DNA from 2 places in the Kaistella rhinocerotis genome. Region 1 is predicted to be linked to the other one. Evidence: riboswitches for the same ligand, from Rfam matches in the RefSeq annotation. Region 1 holds a riboswitch; the other holds the start of a gene.
The links. A riboswitch is a leader RNA that binds a small molecule or an ion and turns the genes downstream of it on or off. The one in region 1 is predicted to bind S-adenosylmethionine.
Positions count from the first base shown of each region.

Region 2: another riboswitch for S-adenosylmethionine. It lies ahead of QEP06_RS04230 (hypothetical protein); the one in region 1 lies ahead of QEP06_RS11540 (homocysteine S-methyltransferase family protein).

Region 1 is NZ_JASSYY010000003.1:397,965-414,583, forward strand. It holds gene QEP06_RS11515 (3-phosphoshikimate 1-carboxyvinyltransferase) at 1-784, shown strand, start outside; gene QEP06_RS11520 (SDR family oxidoreductase) at 797-1,591, shown strand; gene QEP06_RS11525 (hypothetical protein) at 1,688-2,365, shown strand; gene metF (methylenetetrahydrofolate reductase [NAD(P)H]) at 2,400-3,356, opposite strand; gene metH (methionine synthase) at 3,491-6,151, opposite strand; gene QEP06_RS11540 (homocysteine S-methyltransferase family protein) at 6,212-7,234, opposite strand; SAM riboswitch class I at 7,294-7,398, opposite strand; gene QEP06_RS11545 (MGH1-like glycoside hydrolase domain-containing protein) at 7,510-10,125, shown strand; gene QEP06_RS11550 (OsmC family protein) at 10,207-10,623, opposite strand; gene QEP06_RS11555 (GNAT family N-acetyltransferase) at 10,683-10,973, shown strand; gene QEP06_RS11560 (YebC/PmpR family DNA-binding transcriptional regulator) at 11,000-11,740, opposite strand; gene QEP06_RS11565 (OmpA family protein) at 11,840-13,264, opposite strand; gene smpB (SsrA-binding protein SmpB) at 13,343-13,801, opposite strand; gene QEP06_RS11575 (ABC-F family ATP-binding cassette domain-containing protein) at 13,962-15,584, shown strand; gene recJ (single-stranded-DNA-specific exonuclease RecJ) at 15,670-16,619, shown strand, end outside.
Region 2 is NZ_JASSYY010000001.1:894,151-910,769, forward strand. It holds gene QEP06_RS04150 (AAA domain-containing protein) at 1-717, opposite strand, end outside; gene QEP06_RS04155 (hypothetical protein) at 1,174-1,761, opposite strand; gene QEP06_RS04160 (hypothetical protein) at 2,007-2,258, opposite strand; gene QEP06_RS04165 (ATP-binding domain-containing protein) at 2,373-3,089, opposite strand; gene QEP06_RS04170 (AAA family ATPase) at 3,040-3,714, opposite strand; gene QEP06_RS04175 (hypothetical protein) at 3,726-4,481, opposite strand; gene QEP06_RS04180 (hypothetical protein) at 4,482-5,159, opposite strand; gene QEP06_RS04185 (NACHT domain-containing protein) at 5,152-6,828, opposite strand; gene QEP06_RS04190 (DNA-processing protein DprA) at 7,279-8,286, opposite strand; gene QEP06_RS04195 (hypothetical protein) at 8,297-9,052, opposite strand; gene QEP06_RS04200 (HAD family hydrolase) at 9,057-9,653, opposite strand; gene QEP06_RS04205 (helix-turn-helix domain-containing protein) at 9,818-10,081, shown strand; gene QEP06_RS04210 (hypothetical protein) at 10,188-10,430, opposite strand; gene QEP06_RS04215 (hypothetical protein) at 10,467-10,856, opposite strand; gene QEP06_RS04220 (hypothetical protein) at 10,861-12,465, opposite strand; gene QEP06_RS04225 (hypothetical protein) at 12,515-13,420, opposite strand; gene QEP06_RS04230 (hypothetical protein) at 13,454-14,092, opposite strand; SAM-I-IV-variant riboswitch at 14,152-14,252, opposite strand; gene QEP06_RS04235 (ADP-ribosylglycohydrolase family protein) at 14,551-15,339, shown strand; gene QEP06_RS04240 (hypothetical protein) at 15,373-16,482, shown strand; gene QEP06_RS04245 (vWA domain-containing protein) at 16,602-16,619, shown strand, end outside.

The sequences.
Region 1 (16,619 bases):
CACCTCACTGATGCTCATCGGTGCAAAACTTCACAACGGTTTGCAAATAAAACTCCAGGGCGAAGTTACTTCCAGGCCTTATCTTGAAATGACTTTGAAAATCCTCAGAACACTTGAGATCCCAAATGAATGGGAAGGCGACACAATAAAGATTTTTGCTGGGTTTGATCCCGCTAATCTCTCGTCCGCACCATTCGTGGTGGAAAGTGACTGGAGCTCTGCATCGTACTTTTATTCTGTGGCGGCAATCTCACGAGAAAGCCTTAATCTACGCTGTTTCAAGCCGTTTTCATTACAGGGCGACTCCGTTCTGCGCGAAATCTACTGGGAATGTTTTGGTGTTAACACCATTTCGGAAGGTGCAGAATCGAAGATTTCACTTTATCCGGAAACTTCATTTGAATTGCCTAAAAAGATAAAACTGGATCTTCGCGACGCGCCAGACATTGCGCAAACGATCTGTGTCACAGCTGCCGCGCTTCAAATTCCATTTGAGATCTGTGGTCTTTCAACCTTAAAAATAAAAGAAACAGACAGGCTTGTCGCGCTTCAGAATGAACTATTTAAAATTGGCTGTGCAACTGAGATTACTGATGCGGAAATCTGCTCTGTACATTTCTTCAGTCCCGCCGAGCCGATTTCCATTAAAACATACAATGATCACCGGATGGCCATGAGTTTCGCGCCGTTCAGTCTATTAAAGCCGTTAACAATCGAAAATCCTGAGGTGGTAGAGAAATCATATCCTGATTTTTGGAAGGATTTCTCGTATCTAACTGAGTAATATTTAAATAAGATGACAATTGTAATCACCGGAACATCTTCCGGAATCGGTTTCGTACTTGCTGAATACTTTGGCAAAAATGGGCATCAGGTTTTTGGTTTGAGCCGAAAAAATGTAGAATCTCCCTACTTCACTACAATTCCGACAGACATCACCATGGCCGAAGCGGTAGAAAAGGCAGTTCAGGAAGTCTTAAGCAAATCGGGGCGCATCGATGTATTGATCAACAATGCCGGAATGGGAATGGTTGGTCCGGTAGAAGATTCGTCGAAAGAAGAAATCCTGAACCTGTTCAACCTGAATCTGGTTGGCGCTGTGCAGATGATGAGTGCGGTGCTGCCGGCAATGCGCGGGCAGCGAAGCGGTAAAATAATCAATATTTCAAGCATCGGTTCTGAGATGGGCCTGCCTTTCCGCGGATTCTATTCAGCTTCTAAATCTGCCCTCGATAAGGTCACCGAAGCGATCCGCTACGAAATATCACCCTGGAATATCGATGCCTGCACGCTGCATTTGGGTGACATTAAAACCAACATTGCCGAAAACCGCGTCAAAACAAATGTCAGCGAACCCTACCGCACAACTTTCGATAAAGTTTACGCGCTGATGAATTCGCACGTTGACCAGGGCACAGAACCGTTGGAAGTAGCCCGTTATATTGAGAAATTGCTGGCTTCAAGCCGTTGGAAAGCACATTTCTATTTTGGGAAATTCGGTCAAAAAATAGGTGTTCCGCTTAAATGGATGCTTCCGCAAAATATGTATGAAAACCTGATGCGCAAGTATAACAGTTTAGACAAAGCATAAATCTTGCATTTTTAATAATAATATCTGCAAAGACATTTATCATATTCACACATAATGTATATTTGCAATACCTTTAATACCGATTTTTTAAAAAAGATGAAAACAATTTACACAATAATCAGTCTTTTTGCGGTGTCCGTATCCCTTCATGCACAACAAATTACCGTGGGCGAGGTCGCCAGACAAGCCAAGTGGACTAAACTAATCGACGAAGTAAACAACGGCAAACAAAAGATAAAGTATAGCGATATTGAGGGCATACCGTATTACAACAGAACATTTCTGCCTGCTCGTGTAGGCGATACCTCAGCCTCTGTGCCGATTCGCTACAACAGCTTTTTGGATACGGTAGAAATATTGGTTAATACAGATGTTTTTGAAATTCCGCGGGAAGAATCTTATCCTAAATTCATTTTCGAAAACAGCGGCGAAAAACTGGTTTTGGTCAATACACATGATGAGAATGCAGGTTACTTTTTCGAACTTTCAGGCGGAAAAAACCGTCTGCTCAAAAAGGTGATAACAAAGTTCCACGATGCTGTTCCTGCACCTAACTCTATGATTCCCGGAACTCCCGCGAGATTCGAGTTACTGAAGCCGGCCTATTTTATCAAAACCGAAACAGGTTTGATTAGAATTCCTAAAAATACAAAGGACCTGATACCGAATTTTCCGGAACGTGAAGCTGAACTTTCAAATTTCATCAAAATGAATAAAATCAAGCTTACTTCAGAGCCGGATCTGATAAAACTGAACAACTTTTTAAATAATTAAATATAAAAGCGAAGAAATGATCTTCGCTTTTTTATTAGAACAGCTCAGCCGCGATTTTTTTGATATTATCGCTTTTTCCCATCGAATAAAAATGCAGCACCGGTACACCGAACTTACGTAGTTCACGGCATTGGTTCACGGTCCATTCAATACCGATCTGTTGCACAGCCGCGTTGTTCTTAGCATTCTCAACCTGCGAAATCAAATCTTCCGGCAAATCAATCTTGAAGACTTTTGGCAGCATCTGCAGGTGAGATTTCGTCGCGATCGGCTTGATGCCGGGAATTATTGGGACGCTGATTCCCATTTCACGAGCCTGACGCACAAATTCAAAATACTTTTTATTGTCGAAAAACATCTGCGTAACCACGTAATCTGCACCCGCATCCACCTTCTGCTTCAGCCATTTCAGATCATTTTTCATCGATGGCGCTTCAATGTGTTTTTCGGGATATCCGGCCACACCAATGCAGAATTTACTCCTATCGCTGCAGGCACTTTCATCATGCAGAAACTTCCCTCTTCCTAAATTATCAATCTGCCGCACGAGATCCACCGAATTCCGGTGGCCGCCCGCAGTTGGCACAAAGTGATTCTCCCCTTTCATCGCATCGCCGCGCAGTGCCATCACATTCTCAAGGCCAAGATACATACAGTCAACAAGTAAATACTCGGTTTCTTCCTGCGAAAAACCGCCACAAAGCACGTGCGGAACGGTATCTACACTGTATTTGTGTTGTATGGAAGCGCAAATCCCTAGTGTGCCCGGCCGCATACGCGTGATTTTCCGTTCCATCAGTCCGTTTCCTTTATCGAGATAAATATATTCTTCACGCGAAGTCGTCACATCGATGAATTGCGGCTTGAATTCCATCAGCGGATCTATGTTTTTATAAAGATCTTCAATGCCGGTGCCCTTTGGCGGCGGTACAATCTCGAGTGAAAACAGGGTTTTGCCCTGCGCTTTTTCTATGTGTTCGGTTATTTTCATTAATTATTTTGATTTATTTGGGCGTGTTCTTCACTCGGGCTTGCGCCCTTGCTCAGAACCGCGCTTTCCGTTTCAATTCCTCGGCGTGGCCTGCGGGATTTCCACTGCAATCGCTCACGCAGGATTTCCGGCATCTACTCATTCAGGTTCGGACGAAGCCATTTTCGGGCAAAATCAATATCTACATTCTTACGTTTCGCATAATCGGTGAGTTGGTCTTCGGTAATTTTCCCGACACCGAAATATTTCGCGTGCGGGTTTGCAAAATAATACCCTGAAACAGCCGCCGTAGGAAACATTGCGAGACTTTCGGTCAGTTCAAGACCAATATTTTCTTTTACATTAAGCAACTGCCAGATGGTGAGTTTTTCGAGATGATCGGGACAGGCCGGATAACCGGGTGCAGGCCGAATGCCACGGTATTTTTCGGCAATCAGATCCTCATTCCGGAGATATTCGTCAGAAGCGTAACCCCAGATTTCAGTGCGAACTTTTTGATGAAGAAACTCTGCAAATGCTTCAGCCAACCGGTCAGATAATGCCTTCGCCATGATCGCATTATAATCATCGTGACTGTTCTTATATTTCTGCACCAACTCTTCGGTCCCGAAACCCGTCGTTACGGCAAAGCATCCGATATAATCCTGTACACCAGATGTTTCGGGCGCGATGAAATCGGCAAGTGCATAATATTCTTTACCCGCAGAACGCTTTACTTGCTGACGGAGTGTATGAAAAGTTGAAATTTGACTTCCATTTTTATCGTACACAGCAATGTCGTCATCGTGCACCGCGTTTGCTTTAAAGATCCCGATGACCCCTTTGGCTTTTAGCGACTTTTCAGTAATAATCTGCCGGAGCATTTGCTGCGCGTCCTGGAAAAGTTCTGTAGCTTCCCGACCCACAACCTCATCATCCAAAATTTCCGGATATTTGCCGTGTAATTCCCAACTCCGGAAAAACGGTGACCAATCTATAAATTCGGCAATTTCACTTAAATCCTGGTCTTCAATCACCTGAACGCCCAATTTTCGCGGCGGATGAATACTTTCAAGGTTCCATTCAATCTTAAATTTATTTTTACGTGCTTCATCCAGAGACACATACGCTTTTTCCACCTGCCTTTCCAGAAACTTTTCACGGAAATCTGCGTATTCGGTCTTTAGGTCAATTTTGTACTGGCCGCTTTTGTCGCTAAGCAATGTACTCACCACGCCAACCGCGCGCGAGGCATCATTAACATGTATCACGGCACTCTCACATTTCGGGTCGATTTTTACCGCGGTGTGTGCTTTAGAAGTGGTAGCGCCACCGATTAGTAATGGAATATCGAGGTTCTGCCGGTGAAGTTCAGCAGCGATATGTACCATCTCATCCAAACTCGGCGTGATGAGACCGCTAAGTCCTATTGCATCGGCTTTCAGGTCAACTGCAGTTTGAATAATTTTCTGGGCTGGCACCATTACGCCCAAATCGATAATTTCATAGTTGTTACACGCAAGTACGACGGAAACTATATTTTTACCGATATCATGCACATCGCCTTTCACAGTAGCCATCACAATTTTTCCGTTGGCGGGCTTCGAAATGTCTTTTTGCGCTTCGATAAATGGCTGCAGGCACGCCACCGCTTTTTTCATTACGCGTGCAGATTTCACCACTTGTGGCAGAAACATTTTTCCGCTGCCGAAGAGGTCGCCTACCACGCCCATTCCTGTCATCAGGTTGATCTCAATCACATCAAGTGGCCGAGCGGTCTGCCTCCGTGCGTGTTCTACATCTTCTATGATGTATCGGTCTATTCCTTTTACCAATGCGTGGGTGATCCGGTCTTGCAGCGGCGCATTTCGCCACGTGAGATCTTCGGCGATTTCTTTTTTGCCCGATCTGTTCTTTTCCGAATATTCCAAAAGTCTTTCGGTTGCATCTGGCCGCCTGTCTAAAATAACATCTTCCACCAATTCAAGTAAATTTTTTGGAATTTCGTCATATACGTCCAACATCGCCGGATTCACAATACCGATATTCATACCGGCCTGTATGGCGTGATAGAGAAAAACCGTGTGCATTGCCTCGCGCACTGCATTGTTTCCACGGAATGAAAACGACACATTTGAAACACCGCCAGAAACCGAGACGTATGGCAGATTTTCACGTACCCATTTGGAAGCCCCGATGAAATCAAGCGCGTTACGGCGGTGCTCCTGCATGCCGGTCGCGACAGGGAAAATATTAAGGTCGAAGATGATATCTTCAGCCGGGAAACCCACTTCTTTCACCAAAATATCATAGGAACGCTTAGCAATCTCAATCCTTCGCGAAAAGTTGTCTGCCTGACCAACCTCATCGAAAGCCATCACCACCACGGCCGCACCGTATCTCCGCACCGACCTCGCCTGCCTTTTAAATTCTTCCGCACCTTCTTTCAGACTGATCGAATTGACCACTGACTTGCCCTGAACAACCTGAAGACCGGCTTCAAGGATTTCCCACTTAGAAGAATCTATCATGATCGGGACTCGGGCAATATCGGGCTCGGCAGCAATCAAATTCAGGAATTTTACCATACAGTATTTACCATCGAGAAGTCCGTCATCAAAATTCACATCAAGGATCTGTGCTCCATTTTCTACTTGATGTCGTGCAATTTCAAGCGCTTCGGAAAAATTACCATCCTTGATCAGCCTAAGAAATTTCTTCGAACCTGCAACATTGGTTCGTTCGCCCACATTGATAAAATTGGATTCTGAATTTATATTTAAAGGCTCGAGGCCAGAAAGTTTAAGGTGTTTCATTTTATATTTAATTGCAGCATAACTGCTAAAAAACATTATTCGTAAGAAATTGATAACAAATTACTTATACAGTTCAGTGGATAATTCAGTTTTTCTCGGCTGATAATTTCTCGCCAGATCAGCGATAGCGGCAATATGTTCGGGCGTGGTTCCGCAGCAGCCCCCGATGATATTTACGAGACCTTTATCGAGATATTCCCTGATTTGTGCAGCCATATCCTCAGGCGATTCGTCATATTGCCCAAAGGCATTCGGCAGGCCGGCGTTCGGATAAGCGGAAATATAGAAATCTGAATTTGAAGCCAGCGATTCAAGGTAGGGAGTGAGTTGTTTTGCGCCAAGTGCACAATTAAAGCCCACACTGAGAAGATCGCTGTGCGAAACCGAGATTAAAAAAGCTTCAGCAGTTTGTCCGCTGAGGGTGCGGCCCGAAGCATCTGTAATTGTGCCCGAAAGCATCACGGGAATTTCGACGCCACGTTCTTCTTTAATTTCGGCGATTGCGAACAGCGCGGCCTTTGCGTTTAATGTATCAAAAACAGTTTCGACAAGTAAGATATCAGCACCGCCGTCTAATAGTGCTTCCGCCTGTTGTTTGTACGCCACACGAAGTTCATCGAAGGTTACCGCGCGAAAACCGGGATCATCCACATCAGGACTTAAACTCGCGGTTTTATTTGTTGGTCCAATAGAACCTGCCACAAAACGCGGCTGAGAAGGAGTTTTTTGGGAAAATTCGTCGCAAACTTTTCTGGCAATTCTTGCGGACTCATAATTCAGTTCATAGACTAGGTCTTCCATGTGATAATCGGCCATGGCTATGGTGGTACCTGAAAATGTATTGGTCTCAATGATATCTGCGCCTGCCTCAAGATATTGGCGGTGAACCGCTTCTATGGCCTGCGGCTGCGTAAGGGACAAAAGGTCATTATTTCCTTTTAATGAATGCGGCCACTCTTTGAACCTTTCGCCACGATAATCTTCATCGGTAAAATTATAACGCTGAAGCATAGTTCCCATCGCGCCATCAAGGACAAGGATTCTATTACTGAGTTCGGAAAAAAGCTTATTATTTGAACGCATTTTCAATTTTTTTAAAATAATAAAACTGAAAATGCTACCAGAAAAGGTAAAATGTATTCGCGTTATCTGTACCCGGTTGTGGGATAGAATGTAGCACCTTCTTCGCGTACGAAGGGTTGCCAAGGCTTCACAGAGTCTAATCTCTCCACCTTTCTTGATAACATTTTCAATATGTAAATGAACGAAGTCTGCTGCAAAAGTAGATGATTTTTCCGAATGTACAAGCGGTGGCCAAATTTAAAAATTGCTAATTTCGCAGCTCAAAAAACAGTTTTATGACCGCAATACAGAAGCGAATGGCCGATGACAGCTGGAAAAAATGGGGGCCATACGTAAGTAACAGACAATGGGGTACGGTGCGCGAAGACTACAGCAGTAACGGTGATGCCTGGGGTTACACCACTTACCGCGATGCGATGAGCCGCGCCTACCGCTGGAATGAGGATGGGATTGCGGGTATCTGCGATGACAAACAGTTGCTTTGCTTCGCCTTTTCGTTTTGGAACGGTGCCGATGAGATGCTGAAAGAAAGGTTTTTCGGATTGAGCAACTACGAAGGGAACCACGGCGAAGATGTGAAGGAAATATTCTATTATCTTGATAATACACCCTCGCATTGCTACATGAAAATGGTATATAAATATCCGATTAACAGATTTCCGTATGAGCAGCTGGTCTCCGTGAATGAGAGCAGGTCTAAACGGGAGCCGGAATTTGAAATTACCGACACAGGGATTTTTCAGAATAATGAATATTTTGACCTGTTTATAGAATACGCCAAAATTAATCATGATGATATCGCCATCCGGCTTACGGCGGTAAACCGCAGCAACAGACGCGCGCCGCTGACAGTGATCCCCACTGTTTGGTTCAGAAATAACTGGGCTTGGGGCAACGGCACTTACAAACCTCAGTTTAAAGCAGATACTGACGGGAAAGTTGGAATTCAGCATGAATCAGTTGATTTTAAATTCTTCTATTCAAAAGATATCGGTGTTGAAGACGTCTTCTGCGATAATGAAACCAATCCGCACAAGTTCTCAGAACACCACATGTCTGAAGCCCAATATTTCAAAGACGGAATTAATGAATATTTAATTCATCGAAATGCAGTTGCAGTAAATCCTGAAAAAACAGGAACGAAAGCAGCTTTCGTCATCAATGCAGAGCTGGATGCGGGTGAGAGCAGGACGTTTGATTTTCGGCTGAGCCCGCATGATATGGAAGAGGCATTCTTTAATTTCGACGACGTTTTCAAGTCAAAAAAAGCAGATGCAGACGAATATTATGCTTACGTACAATGTGACATAGAATCGGCCGAAGAAAGGAATATCCAGCGTCAGGCACTTGCCGGACTGCTTTGGAACAAGCAATTCTATAATTACAATGTTTCTAAATGGCTCAAGGGCGACCCAAAATATCCCGCGCCGCGTAATTTCGACCATTTTGTAAGAAATACCGGCTGGGAGCATATGCAGAACAAAGACATCATCTCGATGCCTGATAAATGGGAATATCCGTGGTTTGCTACGTGGGATTTGGCATTTCACTGCGTTCCGTTTGCCATCATAGATCCAGCCTTCTCCAAAGATCAGCTGAAACTGCTCACCAAAGAATGGTACATGCACCCAAACGGGCAGCTACCGGCGTATGAATGGGATTTCAGCGACGTAAACCCGCCTGTTCACGCGTGGTCAACTTTCCGCGTGTATAAAATAGACGAAAAATATAACGGCAAACCTGACATTCAGTTTCTAGAAAGCGTTTTTCAAAAGTTGCTGCTCAACTTTACGTGGTGGGTGAACCGCAAGGATAAAAACGGGAACAATGTCTTCGGCGGCGGCTTTTTAGGTCTTGATAATATCGGCGCTTTTGACCGAAATATGCAGTTCAAGAACGGCGATCACCTGGAGCAGGCTGACGGCACTAGCTGGATGGCGATGTTTGCGCTGAATATGATGCGGATTTCGATGGAGCTTGCCCTTTACAATCCGGTTTACGAGGATATGGCGATCAAATTTTTCGAACATTATCTGTACATCGCCAAGGCCATGGAAAATATCGGCGGAAAAAAAGGTGGTTTATGGAATGAGGAAGACGGCTTTTTCTATGACGTGCTGCAGCTGAATGACGGCGATTCTGTTTCATTAAAACTGCGGAGCATCGTTGGTCTTATCCCGATGTTCGCAGTAGAAATCATAGACCACGAAACGCTCGAGAAGCTGCCCAATTTCCGCACGCGCATGGATTGGATCCTAAAGAACAAACCCGAACTGGCGAACCTTGTTTCGCACTGGGAAGTAGAAGGCCGTGGAGGAAAACATCTGATGAGCATCCTGCGCAAAACACGGCTGAAACGCGTACTTTCGAGAATGGTGGACGAAAATGAGTTTCTGTCCGACTTCGGAATTCGTTCGATGTCTAAAGTTTACGAAGAAAATCCGTACAACTTTACAGTAGACGGCAAAGATTTCGTGGTGAAATATACGCCTGCGGAAAGCGACAGCCGGATGTTTGGCGGTAACAGCAACTGGCGTGGGCCGATTTGGTTCCCGATTAATTTTCTGATTGTTGAAAGTTTGCAGCGCTACCACTATTACTATCAGGAAAGTCTGCAGATAGAATTTCCGGCCAACAGTGGCGAAATGAGAAATCTTGAATTTGTGTCCGATAACATCAGCCAGCGCCTATGTTCGATTTTCCTTCGGGACGAAAAGGGCGAGCGACCGTTCAATGGCGGAAATAATTTACTCAATCATGATGAAAATTTCAAAGATTACATCATGTTTCACGAATATTTTAACGGGGACAACGGCAAGGGAATCGGGGCGTCACACCAAACCGGCTGGACCGCAACCGTAGCCAAACTTTTAAAACCCAAAGCCTCGTAGCTTTTAACTTTATAAAGCGTTTATAATTCAGAGCCAAACATTATAGAAACTGCCCTTCTTAAAAATAATGTTTGGCTTTTTTTAGCTTTGCCCATTTACCGAAATACTGTACTTGACCTCTACATTAGGCTCGAATGTCTTCGATACGGAGCAGTATTTGTCAAAAGAAAGCTGCGCAGCGCGGCGGGCTTTATTTAGATCTATTTCGCCTTCGAGATGGAAACGAACTTCTATCTTTTTAAACGGTTTAGCTTCATCTAGAACTATGCGTTCACCTTCAATTTCTGCCGAAAATGAGGTAATGGTCTGACGCTGCTTTTTCAGTATAGATACGATATCAATTCCGCTGCACGCTGCCACTGCCATCAGCACAGATTCCATCGGAGAAACGCCATTGGAATTGGGTTCTGAAGTGTTATCAAGTAAAATTTTTGCACCGGCAGCATTGGATCCTTCAAACAGATAATCGTTGTTGATGCGCTTTAGCGTGACTTTCATTTGGGCTGAATTTAAGTTTAAAAAAAATCTTTACCTTTAAGTTTCTAAAGAATAAATATATGAATTATCACAATGAAAAGTCAGGCAATGGCGGAGTAATCACGCTTAGCAACGACGCGGAAGAGGTTGGAAGATTGACCTACACAATTTTTCCTGAGCACGACAGAATGGTAATTTCTTACGTATTGGTTCACCGCCAGTTCGAAGGCCGTGGAATGGGGAAATATCTCATCGAGGAGGCGCTGAAGTATGCAAGAGACAACAACTGGAAAGTTTATCCGCACTGCTCATACGCCCGAAGCGTGATGAACCGTATGAATGACGTAGAAGATATTCTGCTTCACCGATAAAGCCAGTTTTTGTAAAAACTAAAAATTTAAAGTGATTCCAGCAATTCGTCTGTGATTTCCATATTGTGATAGACGTTCTGCACATCGTCATCGTCCTCAAAGCGCTCCAGCATCTTCATGTTGGCTTTAAACTGGTCTTGTGAGACTTCTTTGGTGATGTTGGCAATTCGCTGCAGTTCGGCAGATTTCGCTTCGATTCCGAGTTCTTCAAGCTTATGCGCCACGGCTCCGAAATCTTCATAGGCTGAGGTGATCATTACTTCTTCTTCATCACTTTCAATGTCTTCGGCTCCGCCGTCGATCATTTCCATTTCGAACTCATCCCACTCCATTTTGATGAGGCTGCGATCAATTGTGAAAATACCTTTGCGATCGAATATAAAGGTCAGTTCACCATTTTTACCGAGATTACCGTCAAACTTATTGAAAATCGCACGAACGTTTGCAACGGTACGCGTGGTGTTGTTGGTAGTACATTCTACAAAAAAAGCCACGCCGCCCTGTCCGTAACCTTCATAAGTTACTTCCTCATAGTTTTCTGCCTCTGCTCCACTTGCCTTCTTTATAGCGCGCTCTACATTGTCTTTGGGCATGTTTGCCCCTTTTGCATTCTGAATGCAGCGGCGCAGAGCGGGATTTGCTTCCGGGTCGGGACCACCGGCTTTCACCGCAAGTGCGATATCCTTACCTATTTTAGAAAACGTCTTTGCCATTTTGTCCCAACGGGCCATTTTTGAGGCTTTTCTATATTCGAATGCGCGTCCCATAGTTTTGTTTAAAGTTGGATGCAAAAGTAAATAAATTCAGACATAAAAAAAACACCTCCGAAAATTCGGAGGTGCATTTTTATAGATGAAAGTTACTTCTTAGTAATCTCTCTTTTTCATTGATTCCCAAGTCGCTTCGTCAGCAGGCTTAACAACCACTTTTCTATCTTTCAATCTCTCAGCGTTAGAAGCAGTTTCAGGAACTGTAGCATCTTGCTCACCTACACCCATAGATTTCAGTGATGTGTTGCTTACTCCTCTTGCTTCAAGTGCATCTACTACAGCTGCAGCTCTTCTTTGAGAAAGTTTCAAGTTATAAGAATCTGAACCTTTTTTGTCTGTATGACCGATGATCATGAATCTACCCTGAGAGTCTTTGATGATTTGAGCAGCATTGTCAAGTTTTTCTTTAGACTCTGGTCTAATCGTAGCTTTGTCAAAGTTGAAAAGAATATTATCAAGTGCTTTAGTTGCATCATCAGCCCAAGCTTCTTGAGGTTTAGGGCAACCGTTGTACTGAGCTAAACCTGGAACGGTAGGACAAGCATCATCTTTGTCAAGGATTCCGTCACCGTCAGTATCTGGCCAAGGGCATCCATTGTTTTCAGCTGGACCTGCAACTTCAGGACAAGCATCATCTTTGTCTACTACACCGTCACCGTCAGTATCTGGCCAAGGGCAACCGTTGTTCTCAATAGGACCGGCAACATCTGGGCACTGATCGTCTTTATCTGGAACTCCGTCACCGTCTGTATCTGGGCAACCTTGGAATTCAGCTAAACCTGGAGTATCTGGACATAAATCATCCTTATCTAAAATACCATCTTTGTCTCTGTCTGTGTTACCAAAACGGAATAACAATGATGCAGAAGCTTGCCAGAAGTTTGCAATAGTAGAATTATCTACTGGTGTAGAAACATAATCTCCCTGAACACCTAAACCGAAGTTCTTAGTGATCCAGAAGTTTGATCCAATACCTGTAGCAAGAGCAAAATGATCAGCTCTTCTCATTGAACCTGGTTCATTATCAGAGAATCCGTTGATTACCTGACCATTTGTATCTGTAAGCGGAAAGTTTACACCTGTATAGTCATGTCTCAAGTAATTAGCACCAACTCTTAAGTACGGGTCAAACCAAGATTCTTCATCCCAAAGACCGTTAAATTTAAATTGAAGACCAAGACCTGTCATTAGGAAGAATTCTTTCCCCATGCCAATTTTCTTGTTATCAACATTACCAACAGAAGTCTGCCAATCTACAACAAGAAGTCTGTTAATGTTTCTTGCCACAGTAAGTTTAGACAATGGTGGAACGATAGTAAAATTGTTGATATTGTACAATTCTCCTCCGTCTCCGCCACCAAATGCTGTAGCAAATACATCACCTGCGTTTCCACCCGCTGCAGCATGATTTACTCCGTGAGCACCAACACCGATAAGCCACGGGTTACTGGTCGTCTGAGCGAATACAGTAGTGGCCACAGTAAGTGCCAATGCTGAAATTCCTAATTTTAGATTTTTCATAGAATTAAATGATTAAATAATTGATATTGCAAATTAAATATAAATTTTCCGTATAGTCCAAGTTATTACAGCGAAATTTTAACTTTTCTTTAATATCCTGTCCAGATTACGTTTGTTTTCTCTGTCTTTTATAGTCTCCCGTTTGTCGAAGAGTTTTTTACCCCGTGCGAGCGCTATCAGAACCTTAGCTTTTCCGCTGTTATTTATGTAGAGTTTTAAAGGAATAATGGTGTTACCAACATCTTTTAACTTCTTTTCGAATTTTTTCAATTCTGTTTTGTGCAACAGCAACTTCCGTTCCCTTTTTGTTTTGTGGTTATAAAATGTGCCTAATTTGTACTCATCAATCATCATATTAATGATATAGAGTTCACCTTCAATAAACTGACAAAATGACTCTGTGATGCTTGCTTTCGATGACCTCAGGGATTTTATTTCGGTGCCCGTAAGTACCATCCCTGCTTCGATTTCTTCCAAAATCTCATACTCAAATCTGGCACGCCGGTTTAATATGGTAACTGATTTTTCTATTTTCATCTCAATATTTAAACATGATTTGACAAAATGTTAATATTATAATATTTTAACTGAATTTTTCTTAACATTTCATCTGAAAACCAATTCTAGCAGACCTTTCTAAAACAGCCTGCTTAAGCCGATAAGTTTTCGTAATTTTGCACCAAATTTACAAAAGTATATGCTAACAGTATCTAACCTATCATTGCAATTTGGCAAACGGGTACTTTTTGACGACGTAAACATCATGTTTACAAAAGGTAACTGCTACGGTATAATTGGTGCAAATGGTGCCGGAAAATCTACATTTCTCAAAATCCTTACCGGCGAACAGGATCCTACCACCGGAAGCGTAAGCCTTGAGCCCGGAAAAAGAATGTCTGTCCTGGAGCAGGACCACTTCGCGTATGATAAATTCACCGTTCTTGAAACTGTGCTTCGTGGAAACCAAAAACTATTTGATATAAAGGAGGAGATGGATGCTCTTTACGCCAAGGAAGATTTCTCCGATGCAGATGGCATCAAAGCAGGAGAACTCGGTGTAATATATGATGAGATGGGCGGTTGGAACTCGGAATCAGATGCGATGACCATGCTTTCAAACGTTGGGATCAAAGACGAGATGCACTACCAGTTGATGGGTGAGCTTGAAAACCAGAATAAAGTAAAAGTTTTGCTCGCACAGGCTCTTTTCGGTACACCGGATGTACTGATTCTCGACGAACCTACCAACGACTTGGATATTGAAACAATCTCATGGCTTGAAGACTTCCTGGCAGATTATGAGAATACCGTCATCGTGGTATCGCACGACAGACACTTCCTCGACACGGTTTGTACACATATCGCTGACCTCGATTATTCTAAACTGAACCTTTATACCGGTAACTATTCTTTCTGGTACCAGGCATCGCAACTCGCTACACGCCAGCGTCAGCAGGCAAATAAGAAAGCGGAAGAAAAGAAGAAGGAACTTCAGGACTTTATCGCGCGATTTTCATCCAACGTTGCAAAAGCTAAGCAGGCAACCGCACGTAAGAAAATGATCGATAAACTTAATATTGAAGACATCAAACCAACGTCCAGACGTTATCCGGCTATTATTTTTGATACCGAACGTGAAGCGGGAGATCAAATTCTGGAGGTTAAAGGTTTAGAAAAAACAAAGGACGGTGAATTATTGTTCTCAAACATTGACCTTAATCTTAAGAAAAATGATAAGGTGGCCATATTATCTAAAAATAGTTTGGCGATCAGCGAATTCTTTGAAGTACTGATGGGCAAATCTGCTGCAGATAAAGGCAACTTCACGTGGGGCATCACTACCACGCAATCTTACATGCCGCTCGATAACACTACCTTTTTCCAGGAAGACATAAATCTCGTTGATTGGCTGAGACAGTACACCAAAAACGACGAGGAAAGACACGAAGAATACATGCGCGGCTTCCTCGGAAAGATGCTTTTCTCCGGTGATGAAGCGCTGAAATCCTGCAAAGTGCTCTCCGGAGGCGAAAAGATGCGTTGCATGTTTTCCCGCATGATGCTTCAGAAGGCCAATGTACTTGTGCTTGATGAACCGACGAACCACCTGGATCTTGAAAGTATCACCACGTTAAACAACTCTTTGACTAACTTTAAAGGTAACATCCTTCTCGCGTCACATGACCACGAAATGCTGCAAACCGTTTGTAACAGGATCGTGGAACTTACGCCAAAAGGTATTATTGACCGCGAAATGTCTTACGATGAATATCTGGCAGACAAGAAAGTAAAAGAATTACAGGAACAGTATTATTCTTAAAAATGAAGACCGCTCATTACCCGAGCGGTTTTTTTATGTTTAAACTTAAAAATTTCTCTACCAAACTTTTTGTATTTTTGTAACTATGAGTCAAAAATGGATTTACAAGCAGGAGCCAGATGAAGAAATTGTAGATGCAATCAGCTCATCACTGGGATTTGGAAGCTTCGAGTCCAAAATCCTCGTAATCCGTGGTATAGACAATTACCAGAAAGCCAGAGAATTCTTCAAGCCCAATTTAAACGATATCCACAATCCTTTTTTGATGAAGGATATGCAACTCGCCGTAGACCGTGTGGCAACCGCTATCGAAAATGGCGAAAAGATAATGGTTTACGGAGATTATGATGTAGACGGAACCACTGCTGTGGCGCTCATGTATTTGTATTTAAGTAAGATTGTCGACAAAAAATATCTCGATTTTTATATTCCGGACCGTAATATCGAAGGCTACGGAATCTCACTGGAAGGAATAGATTATGCCAAAAACAATGGGTTCTCGCTGATAATCGCACTGGATTGTGGCATCAAGGCGATTGATAAAATAGAATATGCCAAGACGCAGGGTGTGGATTTCATCATTTGTGACCATCACTTGCCCGGCGAAGAAATTCCGGATGCCGTGGCAGTTCTTGATCCCAAACGCAAAGACTGCCGCTACCCTTTCAAAGAACTTTCCGGTTGCGGCGTGGGTTTCAAACTGTGCCAGGGACTTAATACAATTTATAAACTCCCGGAAGCTGAACTATTCGAACTCACCGATCTACTTGCCATATCTATCGCTGCAGACATCGTTTCAATGACCGGCGAGAACCGCGTTTTGGCCAAGCAAGGTTTAAAAATCTTACGCAAAGCCCGGAATTTAGGTTTAAGGTTACTCATCCCAGAAGAAAAACTGGCTACGTTCGAAATCTCGAACATCGTATTTGAAATTGCACCGAAAATAAATGCCGCCGGCCGAATTTCGCATGGAAAGGCAGCCGTTGAACTGATGGTTTCCGATAACCTTAAACAGGCGCACCAAATAGTAAACGA
Region 2 (16,619 bases), on a different contig from region 1:
GTCAAATTGTAAAAATATATTTCCTTCATCATCAAAGGTTTCGTTTATACTAAACTCGTTCAGTAATTCTTCTTCAAAGTCTTTGTATTCCGAACTATCATCAACAAACAAATCAACTTTGAACTTGTATCGGGTCGTTTCTCCACTATCATTTTTTACTTCAAAGGGCTGATGATACTTCTTGACCTTAAAAGGTTGGGCGTTTCGTTTTAAAAGAATGTCTTGTGCTTCAATCCATTTTTCCCAAATTTCACGGTCGTTTTCAATTTTAGTTTTAGGAAGAATATCAAGTTTCTTAACTCTGTCAAATAAACTAACCTGTTCCCTGATTGGAAACCTTGATTCGTTTATGTCAATGAATACAAGTTTGCAAGATTCTTCAATGAAATATTCTTTTTCTTCGGGAATATAAATTGGCTGAACTATCCGTGATTTTTTATTGCTTTTAACCTTAGCTTTGTAGCTGAAAGTTTTTTCGTCCCAATCAACGTAAAGTTCAAATTGAAATTCTTCGTCTGTTAAAGGAATAATAATTTTCTGTTCGTTGTCTTTTACTTTCAGAAAATAACATTTCAGTTCTTGTCCGTCAATAAGGTTTTTAAGTTGTTCAAATGTCTTTTGATTAGAGTTGTCAAAATCGGCAATAATTTTATCGTGCCAACGAACAATCAGTTCAATGGCATTACCCGCTCCAAATATGTCCTCGTGTATTGGCATCTGAAAATTTAAGAAAGTTGAAAATTGTATTTGATTGTGGGCTGGAAAAATTGGCTCTTTTGGTTTTGCGAAACGGTCGCATTGTGTGTCGGGGCAAAACCAAATGTGCCAATGTGCGGTTGGCTAAAATTGTTTTTAAAAAATGTGTGTTGGGGAAAAAATAAAAAACATAGAATAGGCAATGAGTGTTGGCTTACTCGTTGTCCGTTCGTAGTATGGTCTGTATGTCGTTCACTTTTCAAAATGGTTTGTCTTAGTTTTCCTGTTTAAATTTTGTTCGTCTGTTCGTTGTTTGCACGGTCGTCATACCATTGGCTATAACGGTTGGGTATTTCTGTTGGCGGGGATTATTATAACAGGTCTTTGTACATATAACGAAATAAACAACTAGCGAAAACCTTTATGATGTGAACTTCAGCCCCGCTAATAGAAATACTTTGTTATGTGCTGTGCTTTTTAACGATATTCTTTAATTTTTTGTAAAATTATTGAATCTTTTTTGTCCGTGTTTTTATTAATCAAGAGATTTAAAATTTCTGTGTAAAGGTGTCTTTGTTTTTCGTTTGGTCCATTCAGCGGATTCATTTGTACTAAATTTCCATTAGAATATAATACAACAATATTTGTTGACATTCCATCAAAAGCAGGTGTGGAATTTCTATCGGAAAAATCTTCGGATTTTAATGAATCTGAAATTATCTTTATTTCTTCAACTTCAGATTTAGTCAAGCTTATTTTGAACGGATTTAGCTTTGGACGTTCATTTATGAATTCATTATATTCAATTTCCTCTTCTTTTGAATGCTTACCCTCTTTATTCGGTGGTGGCGGTGGCATCGGGCTATAAGAAGTTGGGCTGTAAAAAATTAAGTAGCTTTCTTTTAAGTTAATGATTGTTTCAGCAGGTTGGTGAAAAGTTGGATAATACCCAATTTTAATCAAAATAGGTTCAACATCAATATTTCGCGCAACTATTTTCTCATTTTTCTTATCGCAAGAAATCAATATTAAAAAGCAAAAAAAACTTTGTATAACTGGTTTCATAGCATTGCACATAACGTCCGGCGTATATGGAGCGTTGCGGCTGCTGCCCCAGATCTCCGTACAAAATCCGGACTTTAAACTTAGCGAAAATTCTGATACAAAAGCAGACTTCCGCAATCCGCCATATACGATGTTACCGCCCGTACGCGCGAGGAACATAAAACCGGAGCGACTTAGTGATCACGAAATGCCGGAACCCGTTGTCCTGCTCTCGGAAAAAGCCCGGATTTCCAATGCTGAATTAATTACAAAAACGGATTTTGGACCGGCGGAAGGTAGTATGGGCGGTAACGGTTTGCAGCTACAAGAAGTTGGCGATTTCGGAGACGAAAACTGTCTGCCACCACTGAACTTGATACGAAGCACAAAGCTTCAATTAACCACTGAACCGCCAATTTCTTGTAGGTGCTGTTACCACCAGTGCTTTCTTGTCTGTCGAGGTTTGGATGGCCTGTTTTGCTTACTCTCATTTGTCTTTCTGTAGTGCGGTGGGGCATTTTTTGAAAATTTCTTTTTCTCTTGGGTTGGCTTTGCAAGCTCTTTGACAAAGCTTTGGTTTCAGCGTAGGCTGGTGCGGCTTTGGCAATGTGCTTGCAAAAAAGCGTGGGATATTAGAACTTCTCGATTTGATTTATTCCTCTTGTTACTGCTGTGTATTGCCATTTTAATGATGGAATACCCATTGTGTTTACAAAAACTTTTTTCCATTCACCGCCTTGAGCTTTGTTACAAGTTATTGCGTATCCATAGGTAAGTCTTAGAGCTCCAACGTATCTATCGTCACCCGGCATATTGCTGTCTCTAAAAATCTTGTTCTTGGTGTATCTTTGTCTGCGAAGTTCATTTTCCAGTTTTCCGTCTAAAACTCCCCCTGGAGACAGGATAGTCTCTAAAAGTGCATAGTCTTCAATAATAGTCTCGGTTTCGCTGAATAGAACTTTAATTTTTACTGCTACGAAATGAAGTCCTGCAACCTGTTCCTGTAAATTCCAGTCAACTGATAAAAGCACAACGTGGTCACCATTGTATAACTGTATTCCGTTTCGATACCAGTTTTGTGTCACCATCAGCAGGTCACCTTGTTCCAGAATCTTTTTAGCATTTCCAAATATTCTTTCTCTCACCAAGTCATTGAAAAACTTGTTGGCTTTATGAGAAACACCTATGGCTACTTGATTTTCAAGACCGTCTTTTTTGACGTTTGCTGCGTATTTGTCTGCTGCTGCGTATATGTTTCTGTTTTGTGTACCTTTAATTGGATGGGATTTTTCACCTCTGTCAATAGCTTTTCCTGATATCTGTTGCGTTCTCAAGAATATAGCTACCATCTTCTTGTCTTTTCACTTCAGTCAGTAAATAGGAGTTGCCTTTCAGGTTGAATGTCCTTTCAAGGAATTCCTTATTCAAAGCATAAGATTCTGCTTCATCAATTGGTGGAAGTTGGTATCGGTCACCAAGAAAAATAATTTTGTTGTTTACGTTTGCATTTTTGATGTAGGCAATTAAGTCATAGATTAAGCCTTTCTCTACTTGAAATAGATTCTGTTCCTTATCAATATCTTTCGGAATCATCGAAGCTTCATCAATGATATATATTGTTGGGTTCGCATTGTGTCCTAATTTCAGTTTAAAGGTAACCTTCCCTGTTTCATTGTCCGCCTTTGGAGCATAAATCATTGAATGTATTGTCGATGTTGTAGTTTTAGCTTTTCTTCCAAGAATTCTAGCAGCACGCCCAGTTGGAGCTGATATTTTATAGGGCTTACCCAATTCATTCAAATAGCCAATTAAAGCAGCAGTGATGGAGGTCTTTCCAGTTCCTGCAGCACCACAAAGTACCATAAAATCATACTGGTTTTCGGATGAAACAAAGTCTTCCATTGCTTTAAGAACACCTGATTGTTCAACCGTTGGCTGAGTGAAGTGTAAAAACTCAAATATTTTGAAATTCACTTTTTTTAAATTTATTGGTTGAAAAAAATAGTTGTATTAACTTTAATTAATTGCTTCGATTTCATTTCCAAAGCACTTTTTATAGCTGAAATATTGAATCTTTCTAAATTATGCTTTATAATAAACTTACTTGCTAATGAAATTGCATCTTTTCTTTTTTCTTCTAGTAATTTTATGACATATTTAGAAATATATTCATCATTTTCATTTACTAATGCATATAATTCATAGGCCTGTACATAATATTTGTTTTTAAATAGTCTATTAAATGCTTGAAATAATAGACCTTTTTGTGTTTCGGTCCATTGAAATTTATTTAAGTACGGAACAAGCCAAATTAAAAAAGTAAGTTTTTTAAGATTGATTACATAATTCAAGTATATGAGCATTTCATTGTGATTGACACTATTCATAAGTAACTCAAAATATTTTTTATCTCTTTTGCCATATGGATTCCTAAAAGTATTTCTCTTTGAAAGAAAAAGCCTATCTGCATCATTTAACTCCAATAGAGTTAAGATCGACTCAATTGGTTGAAGTTCAAAGTTTGATATGGCCTTTTCCTTCAAAGATTCTTCTAATTCATTTAACGGTTTAATGGATGTTGTTAAACATTGAGAAGCTAAGTGCATATTTTCCTGACTAAGATTTATAACAAAGTTGGACTTTAGACTCTCACTCTTAAAAAGGTCTGAATATAGTTTCAGGACTTCTGACCATTCAGGCTTGCAAGCCAATTCCTTTATATCTAATATTTTTCTATTCATCTACATTTGATAATAATTTTCCAACCATTTAGAAATTTTGTAGGAATCCCTGCTACCCTTTTTATGGAGAAGATTTATTAGATATTCTTTTGAGTACTCATTTCCGAGTTTATATAGGCAAATTAATTTTAAAACAAGCTTATAGCTTATCCTTTTTTTTATCAAGGTTAGTGCTTCTATTGCTTCCGCTGCTTGGTCACTTGAAATGGAATATTTATCAAAAGGCAACAAATAGGTAATAATCCATTTAGAATAAATGTTTCGCCTATTTCTTATTAGTTTGGATAGCAAGGAAAAAATAGTTTCCTGATTTAAATGACTTAAACCAATATAAAATAGCTCACGAATATTTCCTTTAGCGTAATATTTTTCCAGAAAATCCAAAAAATAATTTTCATCACCTAATTTCAGAATTACAATAGTTTCAGTAATTAAGTCAGGCTTTTCCTTGCCATTTAAGTATTTTAAGACGGCAATATCCTTGAGATTTTCTGTTGTATTAGCATTTTTTTGAGTTGATGATAACTCACAATCAGCCGCTAATGATGTATCGCTTTGAGAAAGGTCAATTATAAAATCCCCTCTTTCCTCTTGGGTATCGAAAAGTCCTGAATACAATTTGATTGTTTCAGCCCAAGCTGGATCATTTTTGTATTTATCAAGAAGTGCCTTAGCCATTGCCTGACGTAATTAATTGCATCAAAAATTCGGCAGCATAATACTCTTGATACAGCTCGTGACTAAAGCTATATTGGTTGTTGTCAATTACGAGTATATTTAAGTCAATGGCTTTTCTCAAGAAATCAAGCAAGTTTATTGGAACGCCCAACTGCTCTTTCCTTTGTTCCAAAAGAGGAATAATGTATTCGTCTCTATCAAGTCCAGAATTTGAACCTGTCAAATCACGAGTTTGAAAACCTAAATAGCATAGTAGCATATGAAACAATTCAATATCAAAATCAATAATTTGTTTCTGTTCTCTTAGGTAAAGACTACGCATAAATGCTCGAATTATTTTCCCTTTTTCATTTGGTATTTTGCCTTCCTTTAAAACCACAGCAATAAGCATCGTAAGCATCAAAGGCGTTTGGATGATCCGCTTTAATCGTTCGTTCGAGTTTATTTCATTCAGGAGATAGTCTTTTACAGTTTTGCCATTTTTGGTGATGAAATCATCGATTTGTTTGTCACCCATTTTTTGGAGAGTAAAAACAGGAATTTTTCGTTTTAATAGATTATTGTCAAATTCTCGGTTGTAATGTTGTGGTCTTCCGGTAAACAAGAAGAAATTTTTCGGATATTCTTCCAATAGGTTATTGATTTGATTGAATACCGAAACTTTAATATTTTTCTCAATCTCATTCAATCCGTCAAGAAAAATGTTTAATCTGCCTTTGTTCAATAGTTCTTCAAAAATTGCAGAATCAAGTTTCAATTTTGATTTAATCTTTTCAAGAATAGAGTCTTTATCAGTTAGATTTTTAAGTTCAAGGTAAACGGGGATGTTTTTTTTGTTGTCTAACAATGCTGCTTGAGCATCTTGTAAATGAAGAAAGAGTAATGTAGTACTTTTCCCCATCCCGACATCACCAAGCAAAACCATCTTTCTTTCTTTTATGGTCTTCCGCAAATTATCAATTGTACCTTCTCTTACTTCTTGATCTTCCTCTGTTTCTTCTTCATCTGATTCAATTAATTCACGGGCATAAAGGTCTACTTCAGTAAATGTTTCTTTGCCTTCAATATGCACAAATCTGGATTGCAGAAATTTTATTCGTTGAACTTCGGAATTCAAATATTGACTAACATCAAAAGGATTAATAGCAACTTTTAATGCTTTTTGATGTTTGTATGTGGCATATAAGTACATTACAAAAACACTTCTAAGCTTTTCCCAAATTTCACTGTTACTCCAATTTTCACATTGATGGCTCTCGTCATTTCTTAAATCATACGAAACCCAATAGTCATCTTTGAATGGAGATTTCTTAAGATCAAGTGCAGATAGAACTGCCGAAAGTCCATCCTTATCATTGTGAATGTTCAAATACATTGGTTTGTTAACCAAGAAAAGAACTTTTCGGAGATATGGCTCTATTTTAACTGCATCACCGAAATATGTGTTTATATCGACTCTAGGCAGTTTATCAATGAAGATTCTATGAAAAGCATTAGGTACTCTCTCCGTTAGACCATTAATTTTTCCATCTTTAGTTTCAACAGGAAACTGTAAAACTTGGATAAAGAGGTCTAGAACTTCATCAATTTTGAGTTGTGGCTCTTTTGGAAGTATATTCCTTGTTTCGAGTTTAATCTCATTTTTTATTGTTGTCCAATCTATTTTCATACTCATTTATTTTTGGTAAAACGGCTCTTTTGGTTTTGCGAAGGGTCGGCTTGCGTGTCGGGCAAAACCAAATGTGCCGTTTGTGCGGCTGGCTAAAAGAAATTTTAAAAAATGCGAAGGGTCGGCTTTTTTTTTTCCTTCTGTCACCTGTCCCAATAGCAAAACACAGTCAGCTTGAAAGTCTGTCCGCTTGGTCGTTATGGTCTGTATGTCAAGTCCATTTTCAGTCATTGTCTTGCTGTGTCGTCTGTCTTTTTAGCATTGGTGGTAACGGTTTGCGGCTTGGCGTAGTGGCGGATATTTAGCACAAAAGTTCAATCGAAGAACTGCACTTGAACCTACCACAAAACTGTCATACGAAGCACTGCACCCGCCATTACGCCAAACCGCTGTTGGTGGCTGGTGTTCTTGTTGTCCGCTATTTGATTTTGTTATCAATTTCTGTTTTTGTTAGTCAAATAAATTTCCTTGCTGAAAAGTTGTTGTGCTTTTAACTGTCGGCTGTTTGTCTAAAATTTTAGAAACAGTTTCGTAAACATTTTCCTGTGTTATTATTGTGATGTCTCTTTGTTCTTTGATTAAATCTCTGTTTAAGTCAAACATTGGATTGTTTTCGTCAATATGTTTGTCATACATTACTGCTCTCGGAATACCATAATCTTTTGCGTAACACATTGCTAAACGAGCACCACTATCAAGTTTTTGTCCAAACATTTGCCAACGTTCAGCAGAATTTTGGGCATAGCTTGCAGCCAAAACAATTGTGTCGCAGAACAACGCTTGTAAGCGGTCTCTTTCTTTATAACGACTACTTAGTTCCATTTGGCTTTTAAAATCAGTTCCATATTCTGTAACAAGCAAACCACCTTCTTCTACAATTTGGAACGCTAAACCTTTATTTCTAACTGGCATTATACTACTGAGTGGGCTTGGCAAAACTGCAACGGTTCTACCATTTGAATCTAATGCTTGTTGATGCGATATGCTGTCGCAACCAAATGCTAAACCACTAACTATGGTTGCACCTTTTTTTACAAATTCAGCAACGATTTTTCTTTCCCTTTCTTCTATATCGCCTTCTGGATTTAATAGTCCAATTACAGTGATGTTTGAGTTGTCAATACTCAATAAGTCTATATTGCCTTTGTAATAAAGAAAAATAGGTCTTTCACTTTCTTTCACATTGCCACGATGTTTAGGAAAATCTTTATCTCCCAATGCTACAATCCCGTCACAAATTTCATTGTCAAACTTTTCCAAAAGTTTATTTTCAAAATTATTTCTAAGACGTTCAAATTCATCTTCGTTTGTTTGTTCACCTTTGATTGTTTTGTTTAGCAAAGACACAATAGTTTCAATACTTTCGTTGCCCTTCAAATTTTTTACAATCCAAGCATTTCCAATTCCTTTGTAGGATTTGGTTGTTAAAATATTTAATGCGTTATGGGTATATTTCATTGCCGCTAAATTATTGATTTCGTGATACAGTTTTTCCAATGGAGTAAAAAGTAACGGAGTTAGCTCCTTTGTCCATTAATGCTTGAATTGCATCTTCATCAATGTTTACACTTTTCGTGTATAAATCATCAATGAGTAAAATGTCTTTGCCATTGACCTGTCCTGAAATTGTGCAGGTCTCTTTTGTGATTCCTGGATATGGCAAATTTCCGTCACCACCTTCGCCATTTCTGTCTAAATGCGTTGTTCTTGTGTTTGTGTGTCGCACAATGTAATTAGTTCCGTTTTCAAAATTCGTCAATTGGTCAACCACATTACTAATTACCCTTCTAAAGAGTAATTGGTCGGCTCTATAATAATTTTCCGCTTTTGAGCGTGGAACAACACAAACAGCAAGATTGTTTTTTCTTACCTGTCGAAGAATTTCTGGTAAATCTTGCCTTAATATTGCTGATAATTGTTGTTGGACGTTAGGTAGTCTTTCAGGAAATGGGTCAACGTCATTCTTAAAGGTCCAAATCAGATTTTCAATACTATTGAGAATTTGCCACGAACCACCACTATTATAATCAGCGTGATAAAATGCAGTTGTATCTTGATGGAGAAATTTGCTAACTAACCGAATTTCATCAGAATCATTTACAAAAAATCCCGTGTTTGCAACTCTGCCCCTTCGTCTTTCTCCAATTAGATTTCGGAAAAACTCTTCTCGGTGACTTGGGACACCATACCATTGGTCTTCTGATAAAATTGAAAAACTTTCCATTTTTTTATTGATGAATTGGGTTAATGATTGAAATACCAGCTTTTTGAGCGTCCGCAATTTCGATTTCTTCATTTTCAAAAGCAATAACAAGATTGGGCGGAACGCCCAATTTTAAAATTGCGTTTTGAAATTTGTTTATCTTTTTGCCATTGTCGTCAAACTCTCTACAAAAAATGTAGCTGAATTTATCATCGAGTCCGAAATGCTTTAATGTCGTTATCGCTCTGTCTTTACGGCAATTGGTAACTAAAACGGTCTTGTTTGTTTTTGAATATCTGAAAAGTATATCTGCTATTTCTGGGTTTAATTTTGTTTCGTGTAGAAAGTCGTTGTAACAGGTTTCCTTTTCTTGGATTATTCTTTCGTATTCGTTGTCTGTCAAGTTTGGAACAGCGTTTATAAGACTACTGCGGTTAAAGCGTTTGTCAGAGTTGTATGTTAAGTCGTGGTCTGATTTTGTTACAGAAATTATTGCTTTCTTGTAAGAAAGAAAGTTTGCAAGGTTTGTATCTACCAATGTTCCGTCCATATCGAAGAATAAAACTGTGTCTGACGTGATTTTACGGTCAAGGTCTTGGTTTGATTTGTCTTGTTGCTCCATTCTTCTGTTCCGGTTTTTGTTTAGGTGGTCGTCCGTTACACTTGCCACCAACGTCCGGCGTATATGGAGGGTTGCGGCTGCTGCCCCAGATCTCCGTACAAAAACCGGACTTTAAACTTAGCGAAAATTCTGATACAAAAGCAGACTTCCGCAATCCGCCATATATGATGTTACCGCCCGTACGCGCGAGGAACATAAAACCGGAGCGACTTAGTGATCACGAAATGCCGGAACCCGTTGTCCTGCTCTCGGAAAAAGCCCGGATTTCCCATGCTGAATTAATTACAAAAACGGATCTTGGACCGGCGGAAGGTAGTATGGGCGGTAACGTGCAGTTATATGCCGGTGGTAAATCTGCCGTCGAACTTGCGCAGCTTTTCAATGTCCATAAAGCGACAGTGTATAGAATAATAAATAGCAGTAAGTAATAAAGATATTAATAACTAATTGCATAAATGCTTATGAAACCTATTATTGATTGCAGGTGTGTGTCGCTCTGCTCACGATATCATTTGTGGTTATACCTTTTGAAAATCACATAAATACCAGTCGCTTATTTTGCAGGACTACTTTTTTCGCAAAAGAAAAAGAATCTGAACCAATAATTAGTGTGCTGTCAAAATCTCTTTTCATAAATTCTATTCTCAGCGCGCTGCCGTACGCTGCCCTCGCATTTCCCCATCCCTGTAGGCCTACCAGTCGGTTAAAAGCTTCAACAAGTTCTTGATCAGTGAGTTTTTCCAGACTTTGCTGGTAATTGTAGTGGTCGTTCTTCATTTTTATCTTTTTTAATGAAATTATAGCTTTTCAATTTTACTTTTTTCTTCCGCTTTTTTTGTCATATCCATCTGTGGATTCAAGTAGAATATTTTGGTCACTATATTCTATAAGAACCCGGTTCTGCGAAAAGGTTTTCGCCAGTAACCCTGCTAGCGCGGTAACAGTTTTTCGGAAGTGCTTCTTCTTCTTCACTACGCTTCCCGGATAATTAATGAACCGGATCGCCAGATGCTTCTCGGTAAGGTTTCCACAAACGAAATCAAATTCGTAAATCCCCGGGCTGAACATTAGTTGGTGGTCTGCGCTCCTTTCCAACTGCCAGTTCTGGATGTAGGCGACATATTCTGCTTTGGTATAGTATTCACCGGTATATCCCTTCTGAAGCCCAATATTAATGGTTCCTGTATATTTATTTTTACTCATGGTTTTAGATGTTTTTCTCACCGTTTATTTCATCACTAAATTTAACCCACCGGGCAACGAGCCGGTCAAATTGTGATCCGTATCCCTGCATCATTGCTGCATAAAGATTAATCTTGTTACTGTCGGTCAGTTTGCTGAAAACATCTTTTCTTTCTTCCTCATTGTAGGGAGTTATATCAATCATGGTTTTGTTTCCTTCACGCATCATATATTCAAAGGCAGAAAATGGATCGGTTTCACTGACATACTTGAAAATGCCGCTTTCCAAGACTTCTTTTAAAACGGTTTTAAAGAAACTTTTGGTCCAGTTACCGCAAAGATTTTCCGGGAAAATACTAGGGTTATTTCCTATTCCCGCATAAAGCATTTCCACATAAAAATTCATATTAAATTCCAGACTGTTTTCTCTGCTGTCAAATTTGAACTTGTCAAAACCCCGCTTCCAGCTGTTTGCGTTTACGTCCACCATGATATACAACTTATCCAGATACCTGATGAGCTCAGGCATAATCTGCTGTCTTTCCTGTTCACACATGATTTCACCGCTGAAATAATCCCACTGCACGGCGTGGAATGGCCTTAGCATCGTCAGAATAAATCCTCTGGCTTCATAGTCGTCTTTTTTCGTTACAAAATAACTCCGTCCCTCATGGATGTAGCGGTAAATAATTTCCTGGGGTGCAAACGCTTCGCTACCAAGGGATGCTTCCTTGTCGGCTTCATCTATAATCGACATTGCAGGAGTATTGATGAATTCATCAAGTACCATAAATTCGCCGTCTTTTACTTCACAGATTTGCAGAACTTTTTCAAAACCCGATAACTGAGATTTACAAAGCATAGCGATCTTCTGTCCTTCCAAAGCAGCCTTCAACTCCGCGGTAATCTTTGGTGTAGTTCCGAACTGCGTCCCGATGAAAAAGGGGATTCGGGAATCTTCCTTCTTTACAAACTCCTCATACCGAACGGTATCCGTTTTGGATTCAGGAAGACTGTTACTGTGATAGTGGCAGTTAAGTTTTTTAAAGGTCACAAAGCGAGTTTTTTCATCATTTTCAAACTTCCGGTACCAGTAATTCGTCTGCACATCTGGCAGGTAGTAATTAATACTCTCACAGCCACTGTAGCGATAAAAAAGTTCCTTATAAATGGCGGGATATTCAAACTCACTGTATTCTAACACACGCTCATCTTTTTCCTGTAAATAGGCAAGAAGTTTTTTGCTTACAGAGTCCACCAGTGTTTTGCCCCAATACATTTCGCAATACATCATACAGTCGGTCACTAGGACTGTTCTGAGCTTTTTGGTGACAGAATTATTGCTGAGTATTTTTTGTCTTCCTTTTTCCGGCAGTTTGCGGAACTTTTGATGAACCGTTTTTAAGGTAGTCACGATGTTGTCCGCCATACTTACCAGATTGTTTTTCACGCCTTCTTCAATAAAGTTGATGTTCTCAGCGAAAAAATCCACCTTTATCCCGTCATACGGAAAATGAAGTTCCAACTCCAGATAGTGGGGGTGCTCGGTTTGGGTTGTGAAAAGAATGTTTTTACTGCCTGAATTTACATGATAAAGTTTTTCAGTTGTGGTGTGCTTGGTATCTGTCATTCGTTCTGCTTTTTTAAATTTACTTTTAAATTGGAATAGACGGTAGTGCTTATTTTAGTGATTTCGCTACAAAAATCCTCTCATTTCTGAAATAGGCGATCTCTTTCCTTTTACCGTTTTTCACTTCATAGATTCCTAAACCGGCTATAAGGCCTGAAAGTTTACTTTTACCGAGTACTGCTATTTTTTGCCCTTCCAGTTGTCCAAACTTTTCATCCGTAAAAGTGGGAATGAGTCCGAATTGCGTACCGAGAAAAAAAGGCATAAAACCTTCTTTTGGTGTTAGAAATTCATCTTCACTTACAGCGCCATATAGATGTTTAGGCATCTCGAATTGCGGGTTAGGTGTTCTTATTGTCTTGAAGCGGATATGACCATAATTCGCATCTGCTTGAAGATTCTCCGCCCAGAAAATGGTCTTTTTTAAGATGATGTTTTTGTCAATATCTTTTACAAAATCGTTCTCATCAAGTATCCGTTCCAATTCTCTTTCATAATTTTGTGCTTGAGGATTAACAAAATCAATTTCTCCGGTACTAATTAGATCCGAAATGCTTTCTGTGAGGCGGGTGGCCGCCCGTTTACTGAGGAATTGCAGATCATCAGCATCAATCTGCATTGCGTCTAAGGCATTTATCGCAAAATCAAAACGTCGCTTTTCTCGGTGCAGACTTGCTGCCATCGAGCGCACGTGTTGCTGCAGCGGTGCTGCGTTCACAAGTATCTTTTCACTGTTTTTCACAACTGTTTCACAGATTCGGTACAGAGCATGTATCACCGGTTTGGGATCTACCTGAACTTCTCTCGTGGTCAGTCCGTGGTTTTCTTTGAAGTAGTCGAACTTAACTGCTACAAAGGGATAGAGTAGTTCCCCTTCAAGATAGAAATCCTCTTCTTTGATTATTTTGCAGATAATGGGTTGACTTCCGCAATAGGTTATAACAATTTTTTCCATGATGTAATTTTGATTTCGCTGATATCTTTAATGTTATTGCTCAAAAAATTCCTGTTGGATAAACCAGTCAAACGTTCCGGTTTTTTGGGTGAGTATCTGTTCAGATAACAATTCTATTCGGTCGTCGATGCTTTTTTCCAGGTAAATTTTCAGTAAAGGTTGCAGTTCATTAAAAGAAGGAGTTCGCGGATGTTCTGCAAACCGTGTCCTGACATCGAGTTCTGCAGATTTTCCATGTCGGATAAAGTACAACGCCAGGAACTCAAAAATTGCTTCTGCAACTTCTGATGATTTCTTAGGACTGTAATCTGTACCAGAAAAAAAGCTTTTCATAAAAACTTTCAGAAGTTCGTCCTTATTTCTTATATAATCTTCAGTTTTTCTGTTGTTGAATTTTTCAAGCGTCTCCAGCAATCTTAAGAAATCTGTTTTCATAGCCTCCCGGTTGGTTTGTATCGTATCACAAATCAGGTAGGCCTCGTTGAGAAGGGTTTCGGCAAATGCATCACTTTGTTCCTTGGCTTCATTCTCAGTGGTGCTAATACTGCTTCTAAATCTGAAACCGCAATAGGGCGCGAGAATTTCAACTTCGGCGTATGTAGCCAACACCACGTTAATCTTTCCGATGATGTGGCAATTCTTATTAGCAATATTCACGACACTTTTAATCATATCATTTATCAGGTTGAATTACAGTAAAACATCGTGGAGAGGGTGGAAACAGATTGGAAGGTTACCTTTTATTTTGGCGCGCAGCCCTCATTCCAAACCACCGTTGAGGGTTAACTCCCGGTTGGTGTTCCGCATTTACCGGAATCTCCTGATGATTGTTCAGCAAAGGTATGTGGATGTTATTGAAAATAATTATTGCAAGTGTTGTAATATAAGTACATTACGCAAATTTTTCCTATTATACAAGTCTTATTTTTAGTTCTGAAAGTGTCAAGTTTCCCAGCGAACAATGCAGTGTAAGGGTGATTTTTTGTCACTTTAATCCATATAATCGCACAGGGCGTTTATTTATCCGTTATAAATTAAGCGGCTTTTGAGTACAAAGCAAATGCTTTTGCAAGGTTGCAATAAATCAACTTCGCAACGACGCTGACTACCTTTGACAAAAGAAATCTAAAATGAGAAATACAATTGTAGGAGCCATTGCCGGCGACATTATCGGCTCAAGGTTTGAGTTTAATAACTACAAATCAAAGAACTTTAAACTTTTTAGTGATAAATGTACCTTCACGGATGATACCGTACTTACCATTGCAGTTGCAGATGCGCTTATGAATCAGCGCGATATGGCAGAAACAGTGAAAGCATATGGCCGGAAGTATCCGAACCGCGGCTACGGCGGAATGTTCAGCAACTGGCTTGCTTCTCCCAGCCTCGATCCGTACAACAGTTTCGGGAATGGATCAGCAATGCGTGCAAGTGCGGCAGGGTTGTACGGAAAATCCCTTCAGGAAGCGATGCTCTGTGCACGCAGATCTGCAAAGATTACGCACAGCCACCCCGAAGGCATAAAAGGAGCGGAAGCTGTAGCGGCAGCGATATATCTTGCCCGTGTGGGTAAAACTAAATCGCAGATACAAGATCATATTACGTTGCTGTTTGGTTATGACCTGAATTTCACCTGTGATGGTATCCGCGAGACCTATTCCTTTGATGAGACATGTCAGGGGACTGTACCGCAAGCCATTGTTGCTTTTCTCGACAGTAGTACGTACGAAGATGCAATTCGGAACGCAGTTTCAATTGGAGGAGACAGCGATACAATTGCCACCATTACAGGAGGAATAGCCGCTGCTTTTTACCGCTCAGTTCCTGCTGAGATCCGCTCCTTTGCGCTGACGAAATTAACGCCGGAACTTAGACGGACCGTGCACGATTTCGAAGAATGGTGTGCAGGCAAGCGGTAATTTTTCTTATTTTTAAGAGCAAATCCAGAAACCTTGAAAATAAATCTGATTTATTCCCCCGACGTTCATCCACAGTCTATGGATGCAATACTCGAAATCCTAAAAAGTGTTTCCGGTCCATTGGAGTTTTCAGTGCTTCATATGCGTTGGTCCTATGATGACAGGTACAACGTTCAACAGCACCGGTACCATAATGACTTCAGATTCAGGATAGAGTCAGAATATAAACTGCAGGAGTATAAGGCTTCCCTCGGTTATCCTTTAAGTTGGCGGGAACTCTTCTTCCTCTGTCAGAAAGCTAGATACTCAGAAAATATTCCGGATCAGGACTTTGTAATCCTGATAACAAACAGGCGTAATTCAATGAATTTCTTCAGTATGTTTGACTATCAGGGCGAGCGCAACGCGTTTGTGCAGTCGTCTGACTGGGATTATTTCCTGAAGTCTCCTGAAACTTATCCCGTTGCTTACGAAGTTCTGGCTAACGTTTTACGGATACTTATGAGATTTGACCTTACAGAAGATATCAAAAGAAACTTTCATCTGGATGCTATCGGCTGTATGAATGATTTCTGTGAGAATAAAAGCCAGATCATCCTGAAACTCCGGACTGCCGATTTATGTCATTCGTGCATCGAGCGTCTGGAGCGTAATGATGCCGATCAGCAGATTGTAGCGCAGGCACTGGATATCTTTGAGAAGATCAGGACAAGTCTGAAATTTTCTCAGGGATTCGCCGGTAACATTAAACCGAAAAAACTCACAGTAAGTCAGAATGGAATGATGACAGCAGGCGACACTGAAATTTCGCTTACTCCATTGGAGAAAACAATTCTTATTTTCTTTTTGCTTCACCCCGACGGTATTAGACTCGCTACGCTCGATGACTACGAACTGGAGATTTTCGGAATCTATCAACGTTTGAAAGCCAATGCAGCTCCTCAAAATATCCGCAATCTGGTGGCTAATTTCGACGGTAACTTTGCTTATAACAAATCAAGGCTGAATAAGAAGCTCCGCGAGCAGATTGGCGAACCTCTTGCCAATTACTATATCATCGACGGGGTGCCGGGGGAAAAGTTTTCTGTTGCGCTTCCTGAAGATTTAATCTGGGTGGATAAGTCTTTTATTCCTGTCCACTAAATTCCTATTTGTATGTCGCTATTCATAGTTGCGCTGCAACCTTGCAGAAAATCAATTGGGGTTGATTGATAGTTAATTTTGTTTTTGAAATTAACACTTAACCTCAAAAATCTACATGTATGAAAAAAACTTTGGTA